3 regions of the Clostridioides sp. ES-S-0108-01 genome follow, and region 1 is predicted to be linked to each of the others. Evidence: riboswitches for the same ligand, from Rfam matches in the RefSeq annotation. Region 1 holds a riboswitch; each other region holds the start of a gene.
The links. Region 1 has a riboswitch for thiamine pyrophosphate ahead of IR152_RS18035 (MTH1187 family thiamine-binding protein). Riboswitches for the same ligand answer to the same signal wherever they lie in the genome.

Region 1 (4,296 bases):
ACTCTTTAATGCTAGTTTTTCATCTACTTCTGGTGCATGTTTTACTAAAATTTTTACTGCTTCTTCTGGATTTTTTATTGCATATTCATAACCTTTTGTTGTAGCTTTTAAAAACTTTTTAGCAAGCTCTGGATTATCCTTAAGCACAGTTTCATTAGAAATTATAAGAGGTGTATAATAATCTAATCTCTCATCTAAATCTTTTACTGGTATAAAGTTTAAGTCATATCCAATTAAATCAGCCTTAACTGCATCCCAGCCTTCGAATATCCATGCAAAATCTACAGTTTTCATAGCTGCAAAGAAATCATCTTGACCAGTATTGACTATTTTTAACTTATTAAAATCAGCTCCATTTTTCTTCATAACTGCTTTAAAAACAGCTTCTTCTGATGGAGAACCCCAACCACCATAAGTTTTTCCTTCAAAATCCTTAGCTGTAGTGATATTTTTTTCTTTTGGTGATGCAAATCCAGAAGTATTATGCTGTATAACAGTTGCTACAGCTTTTATTGGAAGAGGGTCTTCACTAGTCTTTGCATAAGTAACTTGTTCTTGATAGCTTATACCAAAGTCAGCTTTCCCTGTTGCTACTAAAGTCTCAGCTCCACTTTCGGGTGGTTGTACTATTTCAACATCTAGACCTTCTTCTTTGTAATAACCTTTATCAAGTGCTACAAATAATCCAGTATGGTTTGTATTTGGTGTCCAATCAAGTACCATAGTTACTTTTTTAGAAGAAGTATCTTTATCATTACTTTTGTCTTTATTATTATTTGAAGAACATCCAGTTATTGTTGCCAATGTAAAAGCACTTACTAAACCTAATATTCCTAATTTTTTAAAATTCATAATTGCCTCCCTCAAATACTTTTAATCTGTTAATCTATACCTTATAACAACCTTTTTTACAGCCTGTACAATTCCTACAAATATTAAACTAAATATAACTACTAATATAGTAGATGCAAATACTTTATCAAGTGCATATGCGCTTTTTGACCTAAGCATATAAACGCCAAGACCTTTCGTTCCACCTAGCCATTCTGCAACAGTTGCTGCCATTACAGCATAAGTAGCAGATATTTTAAGCCCAGAAAAAAATTTATCCATTGCCATAGGAAATTTAAGGTGAATGAATGTATTAAATTTATTTGAATTCATAGTCTTAAATAAATTTAAATAATCTTTATCAATATTCTCAATACCATCTACAAAACTTATTAATATAGGAAAAAAACAAGTAAGCATTACCATCAATACTTTTGGCATTGTTCCAAATCCAAACCATATCATAAAAAGTGGTGCTATAATTATTGTAGGTATCATCTGCGTAACCAACATAATAGGATAAAGACATTTTTTTATTATTGATACAAAATCCATCAATATTCCAATTACCAAGGATATTATAATTGCGACTATAAAACCAAGTATTGCTTCTCCTATAGTAACCACAGCATGCATGGATAAATTTTGATAATCTTTAAAAAACACATTAATTATATCTACTGGTGTGGGTAGTATATACTGAGGAACTTCTAAAACTCCTACCATAGATTGCCAAAGAATAAGTATAAACAAAAATGTTGCTATTGGATATATACTATCTTTGACTTTATCTATGATTTCTAAGTTTTTCATCTATAGTCAGACCTCCAGCTTTTTCATCTACTCTAGCTACTGTTATGACTCTTTCACATCCAAGGTTAAAAGGGATTTTATGTACCTTTTTTAATAACTCAAAAACTTCATCAAAATCACCTTCAACAGTAGTGCTCATTGCCCCTATCTCGCATTTAAGACCACTCTTTTCAATTTCAGCAATACAAGCATCTACTACTTTATACATTTCTTCTTCGCCTTTATAAGGTCTTAGTGGCATTACTGCTATGTCTGCGATTATCATTTAAATCACTCCTTTTAAAATAATTAATACCTACTAGGTATATTTTATTATTTATATTAAAATTTTACTACTAAAAACACAATATATCTAAATAAAATAAAAGTCTTATCCAAAATAGGATAAGACTTATTTTTATCTTTACTAGTCTCCCTACACTGGCATTATCCAAACAGGTTCAAAGGGTCGAGATAAAATCTCCTCTCAGCATATTAGCTCCCCAAATATATTATATCTTTTCTACTTGATTATACTACACTTATCATATTTTAACAAATTTTTTATTCATATTAGATATTTTATCCATTTGAAAATATCTAATGCAAAATGACACTTTTTCATGAAAATCTAATTCTATTCATATATACTTCTTGCAAATTATTAAAATTTAATTAAATTTTAATAATTTTCCATAGAGATAAAATTTTATAGTGAATTTTTTCATTTCATTATAACCATACCAAATTTATAGAAGATGAAGATATTTATCTTTGTTAAATTTTACTTTATTAGACTATCTTAACTTAAATTAATAATAAAGGTCTCTTATTCTAATTTATATATAAATTATATAATATAATTATTTTACCTAATTTATTTTTAAGAAATAAAATATTTTTTAAATTTTTAAATTTTTTAATATGTAACTTGAAAAATGAAACGTTTTCCTATATCATTGTAATTGTAGAATAAAACTAAATAGGCAAAACTAGAGAAATTTAGTGACGCAAAGCTATAGGGACTAAGACTTACAAAATGAGTTATGTCAGCCAGTTGCCAAAAAGATATTTTCTTTTTGTTTTTATGAAAGTTTTTTAGGGGGATAAATGATATATGTTTATAGATAAAATGGATAAATGTACACATATACTAACTGCATATATATGCAGTTCATACGATTACTGCAATTTTATAGACACACAATTAAATGATTTTATACTAGAATACGGAGAGAATGTAGTAGAATCTTGTTTGCATCAAGTAATGGTATTGGTAAGCAGATATAATTAAAGAAATTTTATTTTCTAGAAAATCCTTTTTAGTTTTATCTACGTTTTATAATGCATAAATAAACAATTAAAGTAATCTTTATTGTCTACTTTTTATGAAATAAACAGTTTAGTTTATCTCATATACTATTTACACCAATTATACAATTCTAATAATATAGATTCTAATGATTTCCACGTTTAGTAGATGAATATTCAATTCTTGGAGACCTGCTATTGGTACTTTAGAAGAACCTGTTACAGCAAATGCCAATGGACTTTTAGGAACATATCTTGTACAAACGTAATACCTATACCTTACAGAGAACTTATATACAATTAAATTAATTTTTTATCATTTGTTAATATATATTTATCATTATATTATATAATAATATAGATAGTTACTATATCTTAAATTAGATAAATCATAATTATATATATTATTGTTAAAACTCAATTATGCAATTTTTAATAATATTATTTCAGGAGGAAAAAATGATAAACGATATTAAAAATAAGTTCAAAGATTACAAGCCATATATAAACGGATATAAAAATATGAAAAGGGCATCTGTTTTAGTTCCAATAGTAGAGATAAATAACATACATCATATATTATTTGAAGTTCGCTCAAAAAATTTAAAACATCAACCTAACGAGATTTCTTTTCCAGGAGGTAAAATAGAATCAAACGAAACTCCATATGATGCTGCTATCAGAGAAACTTGTGAAGAACTAGGTACTTTTAATGACAATATAGAAATCATATCTAGTCTAGACCTACTTATAACACCTGTAAAATTTATTATACATCCGTATTTAGGATATATAAAAAACATTAATAATTTAAATATAAATAAAGATGAAGTTGACCATACTTTTTTGGTGCCTATAAAATATCTTTTAGAAAATCCTCCAAATACTTATAATAATACTGTAAAAGTTTTTCCTGATGAAAATCTACCTTATGGTTCAATCCCAAACCAAAAAGATTATAAATTTGAAAGTGGAAGTTACCCTATTCTATTCTATAAATATAAAGATTATGTAATATGGGGTATGACAGCAAAAATACTAGAAAACTTTTTAAATTTCTTATCAGAATAATACTTGTAAGTAAACATTCAAATTTTTAAATAACAAGTTTTTAAAATTTTCTAATTTTAAAATGTAATAATTCTAAAAAATACAAGAAATTATGTTTCATATTTTTTTATTTGATTATTGTTCAGTTATTATTACATAATTACCAATACAATTTCAAGGTAAATACTAAGTATTATTATCACACTATAGATAAATTATAGCATAATAATATATCTAATAAAGTTAAGATATGAAATAAATGATTTTAATGTATGTTTATGGTAAAATACAATAAGTTAGTAAACTATAAGT
Region 2 (4,296 bases), on a different contig from region 1:
GTGTGCTTTTATTTTCTCCAGGAGATGTACATATACAAAAATATTTAATTGATATTGGAGTTGAAAATCCTGAAAGAAAATTATTTCAACATAAGAAGCTTCAATATATGATTGACTTAGTTTACAGTAATTCATGCTATAGAAAGGCAATATTAAATTACTTTGGAGAAAATTATATAGACAATTGTAATAATTGTAGTAATTGTTTAGTAGAGGGTGAAATAGTAGATAAAACTGTGGATGCTCAAAAAGTCATTTCATGTGTAGCTAGAATGAAAAGAAGTTATGGTGTCACTACTATTGTAGATGTACTTAGAGGTTCTAAGAATAAAAAGATTTTACAGCTTGGATTAAATACTTTATCTACATATAACATTATGAGAGACTATTCAAGCGAAGACTTAAAGAATTTTATAAACACATTGGTTTCTCATGGTTTTTTAGATTTAGTTGAGACTCTAGGTAATGGAAATAGAGGGAGTTTTCCAACTATAAGATTGAATGAGATGTCTATGAAAGTTTTAAAAGGACAAGTGAAAGTAGAATTTAAAGAGATTGTGATGACAAAATCATTAGAAATAGAAGATGAGTTGTATAGTGCTTTAAGAGAACTTAGACACTCAATTGCAAGTGAAGAAAGGATAGCTCCATATATGGTATTTGGAGATGGTACACTTAGAGCTATGTCTATTAGTTATCCAGTTAATAAAGAAGAAATGTTAAATATTTCTGGAGTAGGAGAAATTAAATATCAAAAATATGGTAGAGATTTTGAAACAGTAATTAAAGAATATGTCGAAAAAAATAATATAAATAAAAAAATGAATGAAAAAAATGTCGATTTGAAGAGCGTTAATAGTGACTTCCTTGAGGTCAATACAGATAAAGCTCTATATGAAAAACTGTTGGTTATTAGAGAAGAGTATGCAACAAAGGAAAAATTGCCTCCATATATGGTTTTAGCCAATAAGGCTTTAAAAGAAATAAGTGGAAGATATCCACTTAATGAAGAACAATTAAAAGATATTTCTGGAATAGGTGGTGTAAAATTTGAAAAGTATGGAGCTAGTATTTTGGATGTAGTCAAAGAATATGTGAAAGAAAATGATATTAATGTTATTTGGGAGAAAAAGAGTAAAAGGAAGTTGATACTAGATGGAGAAAGTAGAAAAAATAATGAAATAGCATTAGATTTACTGAATCAAGGAAAAGATATACGAAGTATCAGTCAAGAAATAGAAGTTTCATTATCAACCATTATTGGATATGTGCATGATTATGTAAAGGATGGGAATAGCATATCATTTGAATTAGGGTTAGAAAATTTTTATAATGAAGATAAAAAGAAAATGATTTTAGAAGTTTGCGAAAAAGTAGGCTATGATAATTTAAATAACATAAAAAGAAAACTTCCAGATTCAATAAAGTATGAAAACATAAGGGCTGTGATACTCGACTCTTATCTTGAAAGCTTAAAAAATAATATTATAGCAGAATAATTTTTAATATAATAAAAAATAAAATTTGTATTATTGTGTTGAACTAATATTTTTGCTGTGTTATACTGAATTTGTAAAAATAATGAAAAATTAGAGCTAGGGGCGCTAGAATTGGCTAGCTGAGAGATAAAGCCGTAACTTACAAACCCTAATAACCTGATCAAGATAATGCTTGCGAAGGGAAGCTTTTTAATATAATTTTGTTATATAAATAGATAAATTATTCAATATTAGGGGAAATTTGTCTAAATGTATATATGATTATAAGAGTGCTTTCCAAACAAGGAGAAGCACTTTTTTTATTTTCAAAAATTATAACTTTAATCTTGGAGGATTGTAATATGAATTATACAACACAAATGGATGCTGCTAGAAAAGGCATAATAACTAAAGAAATGGAAATCGTTTCTCAAAAAGAACAGATAGATGTAAACGAATTAAGGGAATTAATAGCAAATGGACAAGTTGTTATACCAGCTAATAAAAATCACAAATCTTTAAGTGCAGAAGGTGTAGGTAAGAATTTAAGAACAAAAATAAATGTAAATCTAGGAATTTCAAGAGATTGTAAGGATATAGAAAAAGAACTTGAAAAAGTTAGAGTAGCAATAGACATGAAAGCTGAAGCTATAATGGATTTAAGTAATTATGGTAAAACTAGAGAATTTAGAGAAAAGGTGGTTGAAATGTCACCTGCAATGATAGGTTCAGTACCTATGTATGATGCAGTGGGATATTTGGAAAAAGAATTAAAAGATATAACAGAAGAAGAATTTTTAAATGTAATAAGACAACATGCTATTGATGGAGTGGACTTTATTACTATACATGCAGGTCTTACAAGAAGTGTTTGCCAAAAAATAAAAAATCATGAAAGATTAACTCATATAGTATCTCGTGGAGGTTCTTTATTATTTGCATGGATGGAATTAAATAATAAGGAAAATCCTATTTATACTAATTTTGATAAAATACTGGATATATGTGAGGAATATGATGTTACATTGAGTCTAGGAGATGCTTGTAGACCAGGTTGTATAAAAGATTCTACTGATGGTGTTCAAATTCAAGAACTTGTAGTATTAGGTGAACTTACTAAAAGAGCATGGGAAAGAAATGTACAGGTAATGATAGAAGGCCCTGGTCATATGGCTATTGATGAAATAGAAGCAAATGTAGTATTAGAAAAGAGATTGTGCCATGGAGCACCTTTTTATGTTCTTGGACCATTGGTTACAGATATAGCACCAGGTTATGACCACATAACAAGTGCAATAGGAGGGGCTTTAGCATGTGCTAAAGGAGTAGATTTTTTATGTTATGTAACTCCAGCAGAACATTTAAGACTACCTAATTTAGATGATATGAAAGAAGGCATAATAGCTGCAAAAATAGCTGCTCATGCAGGGGATATAGCTAAAAATGTTAAAGGTGCTCGTGAATGGGATAATAAGATGAGTAAAGCTAGAGCTGATTTAGACTGGTGTGAGATGTTTAGGCTTGCAATAGACCCTGAAAAGGCTAAGAGATACAGAGATGAATCAACTCCTACTCATGAAGATAGTTGTACTATGTGTGGAAAAATGTGCTCAATGAGAACGGTTAAGAAAATATTAAACAATGAGGAACTTAATCTAATATAATTTTTGGCTAATATGACTGGAATAATAAGAAGGTGAAAAGAGGAGGTGATTTAGTGAAGGTTAATGGGAAGGAAATTGAATTTGAAGAAGATTTGACTGTTATAGATTTATTAAATAAATACAATTTAAAGAGTGATAGAGTTGTAGTTGAAGTAAATCTAGAGATAATTGAAGAATCTAACTACAATACATATATATTAAAAGATGAGGATATTGTAGAACTTATTAGCTTTATTGGAGGTGGTTAAAATAAAAATATTTGTAAATGAGTTATTAACAGATGTTGAGGAAAATACAACTGCTTATAAAGTCAGAGATAGTTATAATAATAAATGTGATGTATTAGTGTTAAATGGATATCCAATTAAAACGGATATCCGCCTTTGTGAAAATGATAAATTAACACTTATACAAAAGGGAGTTAAGCCGTCGCTTGATGAGTTGGAAAGCTTGTTGATTGCTAGACATACTCCAAATATACATAATAAGCTAAAAAAAGGGAAGGTTGCTATATTAGGATTGGGGGGACTTGGTTCCAATATAGCTATCTCTTTAGCTAGAATTGGAGTAGGAGAACTTTTACTTATAGATTATGATGTTGTAGAACCATCTAACTTGAATAGACAGCAGTATTTTATAGATGATATAGGAAAACTAAAAACTGATGCCATGATAGGAAATATAAAAAAAATAAATCCTTTTATAAAATTAAATAAACGGGATATTTTTTTAAACAAGCATAATATGGACACTATTAAAGATTCAGACTTAATAATTGAAGCTTTTGATGATGCTTCATGTAAGGCACAGGTATGTAACTATGTATTAATAAATTTAAAAGATAAATACCTAATAGCATCATCAGGTATGGCAGGTTATTATGATTCAAATATAATAACTACTAAGAAGCTAAAAGACAGGTTTTATATATGTGGGGATTTTGTAAATGAAGCTAAATTTGGTGAAGGGCTTATGGCTCCAAGAGTTGCTATCTGTGCAAATCACATGGCAAATTTGGCAACACAAATACTTATAGATATGTAAATATTAAAATTAGATACAAAAAAGATTGAATATTAAAAAAATTGAACATGGAGGGAAATAATATGGATAAATTGATACTTGGTGGACATGAATTTAGTAGCAGATTATTG
Region 3 (4,296 bases), on a different contig from region 1:
TAAATATAGGTTCAAATTCAAAAATTGGTGCAAATTCGGTTGTTGTTAAGGATGTACCTAATGATGCAACAGTTGTTGGTATACCAGCAAAGATAGTAAAAATAAGAAACCTAGAACCTGTAAAAAAGAATAAAAAAGAAGTAGCCTATGAGCATTATGAATTAGACAATGTATATTATATATAGCTTTGCTATAACTATAAAATAAACTTTATAAAAATTATTTTTAAAAGGTATTTTTTTCAAATTTGAGGGCATAATAAAAAAGAACTGAATGTTAAAGTTTTGGTTCATCAATCTTTGATAAACAAGATTTTAAATTTGTAACGTCTAGGAGGATTTTATTATGAAAGCAAATGTTAATCAAGATACTTGCATAGGTTGTGGATTATGTCCATCAATATGTCCAGAAGTATTTGATATGAAGGATGATGGGAAATCACATGTTATAGTTGACGAAGTACCAAGTGATGCTGAAGAATCAGCAGCAGAAGCTAGAGAAAGCTGTCCAGTTGATGCAATAGATGTGCATTAATAAAACAAATGCCTATAAAAATTGAAGATTCAATTTTTATAGGCATTTGTTTTTTATTCAGTCAATATTTCAACACTTGTTTCTGTAACTAAAACCATACACTCCCATTGAGCAGATAATTTACCATCTCTTGTATAGATAGTCCAATTATTTTCTTCATCAATAAAAATTTCGTGAGTTCCTTCATTTACCATGGGTTCTATTGTGAATATCATTCCAGGAACCAATAACATCTCAGTTCCTTTTTTAGATACGTAACTTACAAAAGGGTCTTCATGAAAGCTTAAGCCAACTCCATGCCCACCAATTTCTCTAACAACAGAGTAGCCATTTTTTTTTGCATAAGAGTTAATAGCATCACCTATATCGCCTAAGAACCCCCATGGTTTAGCAGTCTCAAGACCTTTTTGAACACATTCTTTGGTAACTTGAACTAGTTTTTTTGCATTTTCATTAACATTACCTAACATAAACATTCTTGAAGCATCTGAATAGTATCCATTAAAAATAGTAGAAATATCTACATTTATAATGTCTCCATCTTTTAAGATAATGTCCTTACTAGGAATACCATGACACACTTCATTGTTTATTGATGTACATACACTCTTAGGAAATCCATTGTAGTCCAGTGGAGCAGGAATAGCTCCATTTTGTACTGTAAAGTCATGAACCAATTTATTTATATCTTCTGTAGACATTCCAATTTCAATTTTATCTGAAATATAATCTAAAATCTTTGTATTTATTACTGCACTCTTTTTTATTTCTTCAATTTGTTTTGGATTTTTAATAATATCATGAGTTGGTACAATATGACCTAGCTTTGCAAATGAATCTATTTTATTATCCATATCCATATGGCATTTTTTATATTTTTTAGTACTTCCACACCAACAACTATCATTTCTATTCAATTTCATAGCTCTTCATCCTTTTTCTATTATTTATTTAAATTATGGTTTACATAAACTATTTTAAAATATAGCCATTATGAATATTATAACATAAATAATAAGAAATATTTTAATGATAGTATTTTATTAAAAATATAAATTGTCATCTTACCATCATTTATGAAGAGGGTATAGTTAAGTTATTATTATGTCCAAAATTTAGTATTAGACCTATGTGAAGTATGTTTTATACATATATATTAGAATTACTGTTAAGAATAAATATTATGTAAAATCAACAGCATTCTTATCAATTTTATAATATAATATTCATATATTTAACTTAAGGATGTGATTTAAGATGTATTTTACATATATTATAAGATGTAAAGATGATTCTCTATATACTGGATATACTAGTGATATAGTTAGAAGAATGAATGAACATAAGTCGGGAATTAATTCAAAGTATACAAGAGCGAAAGGATTTAAAAAACTAGAAATTTATTTTGCAACCAATACAAAAAGTAATGCAATGAAACTGGAATGTTATATAAAAAAATTAACTAGAAATAAAAAATTGTCTATAATAAAAAATCCAGATGTACTTATAGATTTAATTGACAATAAATATGATTATGTTATTGGAAAAGAACTAGAAGCGTTAGCATAAATCTCTATTGTAGCTTTATAGTGAGTGTATATTGTGTAAAAACTTGACAATAAATACTATTGTAATATAATGAAGTTATAAATATATAAATTAAAATAGCTAGGGGAGCCAAGAGCTGAGAGGAATACCGACCCTTACACCTGATCTGGATAATACCAGCGTAGGAAAGCTTAGTATAAAACTTAAGTATGTATTATTTATGATATATGCGACTTCTAAGCTATACCTATTGTAGGTATGGCTTTTTTAATTAGATTATTTAAATTAAACTTTAGGAGGAAATAATGAGCAATTATAAGATACCAACGCTTACGATAGCTGGGTCAGATTCATCTGGAGGAGCTGGAATTCAGGCAGATTTGAAAACTTTTAGTGCAATTGGAACTTATGGCATGAGTGTAATAACAGCCATAACAGCACAAAATACTCAAGGAGTTTTTGCTGTAGAAGATTTAAGTAAGGAAATAATAAAAAAACAGATAGAGGCAGTATTTGAAGATATACCTCCAAAAGCTGTAAAAATAGGAATGGTTTCAAGCCCTGAAATTATACTTGAAATAGTTGAGAATCTAAAGAGATACAGTCCAAAATATTTGGTAGTAGACCCAGTGATGATATCTAAAAGTGGATATTATCTATTAAAGCCAGAGGCAAAAGAAAACTTAATTAAACATTTGATACCACTTGCATACATAATTACACCAAATATACCAGAGGCAGAAGAAATTACAGGAATAAAAATACATAATGTAGATGATATGAATAGAGTAGGAAAAGAAATACTACAGCTTGGACCTAAATTTGTACTTATGAAAGGAGGTCATTTAGATGGAGAAGCAGTGGATATTTTAGTTGGTAAAAATATATTTAAAGTTTATAGAAGCGAAAGAATTGATAAAAAAAATACACATGGAACAGGATGTACATTATCTTCTGCAATAACATCTTATTTAGCATTAGGATATGAAATGACAGAAGCAGTAAATTTAAGTAAAATCTATATAACAGAAGCAATAAAAAGAAGTTTTGATATAGGGCATGGAGTAGGGCCAGTACATCATTTTTATAAATTTGAATAATAAAAAATTGTTGGAGGTAGAATATGTATAATTTAATTAAGGACGTAAAAGAATTAAATCCATTGGTAATTCATTATACTAATAATGTAACTATAAATGATTGTGCTAATGTAACTTTAGCTATAGGAGCAAGTCCTCTTATGAGTTTTTCATATGAGGAAGTAGAAGAAATGGTAAGTATAGCAAACTCTGTAGTAATAAATATAGGAACTATGAATTCAAATATGTTAGATTTATTTTTATTAGCAGGAAAAGCAGCTAATAAGTACAATAAACCTGTTATATTAGACCCAGTTGGAGTATTTGCAAGCAATGCTAGGGCAGAACTTACAAGTAGACTTTTAAATGAAGTCAAATTTAATGTTGTTAAGGGGAATATGGCAGAAATAAAGTTTATAGGTGGTTTTGATGTAAGGGGGAAAGGTGTAGATTCATTTGATGAAGAAGAAGATTCTACTGATATAATAAGAAAGGTTTCTGAAAAGCTTGAATGTATAGTCGTAGCAACTGGGAAAACAGACATAATAACTAATGGTAAAAGTACATATAAAATAAACAATGGAACTAATAAATTAAAAGGAATTACAGGGACTGGATGTATGACTGCTAGCTTGATTGCAAGTTTTATGGCTGTTACTGATAATATATTAGAAGCAGCAACAATGGGTGTTCTTACAATGTCTTTAAGTGGAGAATTGGCTAATTTAAATAATCCACCAATAGGGACATTTAAAGAAAATCTTATGAACGCTGTTTATCAAATGGACATAGATACTTTAAGTAAAAATTCTAGTATTGAATTTTTAAATGAATAAAGTGTAAGGGGAGGTTTAAAATGATAGATAAAGAATATTTAAAAAAATACTTAAAGTTGTACTTAGTAACTGACTCTGAAATGCTTGAAGGGAGAGATTTTTGCAAATGTATTGAAGATGCAATAGCTTCTGGAATAACAACTGTACAACTTAGAGAAAAAAATACTTCTGGAAGAGAGTTTTTAAGAAAAGCTATGGAGCTTAGAGAAATAACTAAAAGATATGGAGTTAAATTTATAGTAAATGATAGAGTGGATATAGCACTTATCTGTGATGCAGATGGAGTGCATGTAGGTCAA

Region 2: linked by a shared signal. The riboswitch ahead of thiC (phosphomethylpyrimidine synthase ThiC) and the one ahead of IR152_RS18035 (MTH1187 family thiamine-binding protein) in region 1 are both predicted to bind thiamine pyrophosphate.
Region 3: linked by a shared signal. The riboswitch ahead of thiD (bifunctional hydroxymethylpyrimidine kinase/phosphomethylpyrimidine kinase) and the one ahead of IR152_RS18035 (MTH1187 family thiamine-binding protein) in region 1 are both predicted to bind thiamine pyrophosphate.

What each region holds. Positions count from the first base shown of each region.
Region 1 is NZ_JADGMN010000029.1:29,082-33,377, forward strand. It holds gene IR152_RS18025 (ABC transporter substrate-binding protein) at 1-852, opposite strand, end outside; gene IR152_RS18030 (ABC transporter permease) at 874-1,644, opposite strand; gene IR152_RS18035 (MTH1187 family thiamine-binding protein) at 1,619-1,909, opposite strand; TPP riboswitch at 2,039-2,139, opposite strand; cyclic di-GMP riboswitch class I at 2,599-2,688, shown strand; gene IR152_RS18040 (hypothetical protein) at 2,741-2,917, shown strand; gene IR152_RS18045 (NUDIX hydrolase) at 3,394-4,005, shown strand.
Region 2 is NZ_JADGMN010000003.1:71,141-75,436, forward strand. It holds gene recQ (DNA helicase RecQ) at 1-1,499, shown strand, start outside; TPP riboswitch at 1,588-1,699, shown strand; gene thiC (phosphomethylpyrimidine synthase ThiC) at 1,841-3,142, shown strand; gene thiS (sulfur carrier protein ThiS) at 3,196-3,390, shown strand; gene thiF (thiamine biosynthesis protein ThiF) at 3,383-4,186, shown strand; gene IR152_RS04165 (thiazole synthase) at 4,249-4,296, shown strand, end outside.
Region 3 is NZ_JADGMN010000015.1:14,786-19,081, reverse strand. It holds gene epsC (serine O-acetyltransferase EpsC) at 1-185, shown strand, start outside; gene IR152_RS13755 (ferredoxin) at 346-534, shown strand; gene IR152_RS13750 (methionyl aminopeptidase) at 588-1,457, opposite strand; gene IR152_RS13745 (GIY-YIG nuclease family protein) at 1,792-2,103, shown strand; TPP riboswitch at 2,195-2,287, shown strand; gene thiD (bifunctional hydroxymethylpyrimidine kinase/phosphomethylpyrimidine kinase) at 2,388-3,182, shown strand; gene thiM (hydroxyethylthiazole kinase) at 3,206-3,997, shown strand; gene thiE (thiamine phosphate synthase) at 4,018-4,296, shown strand, end outside.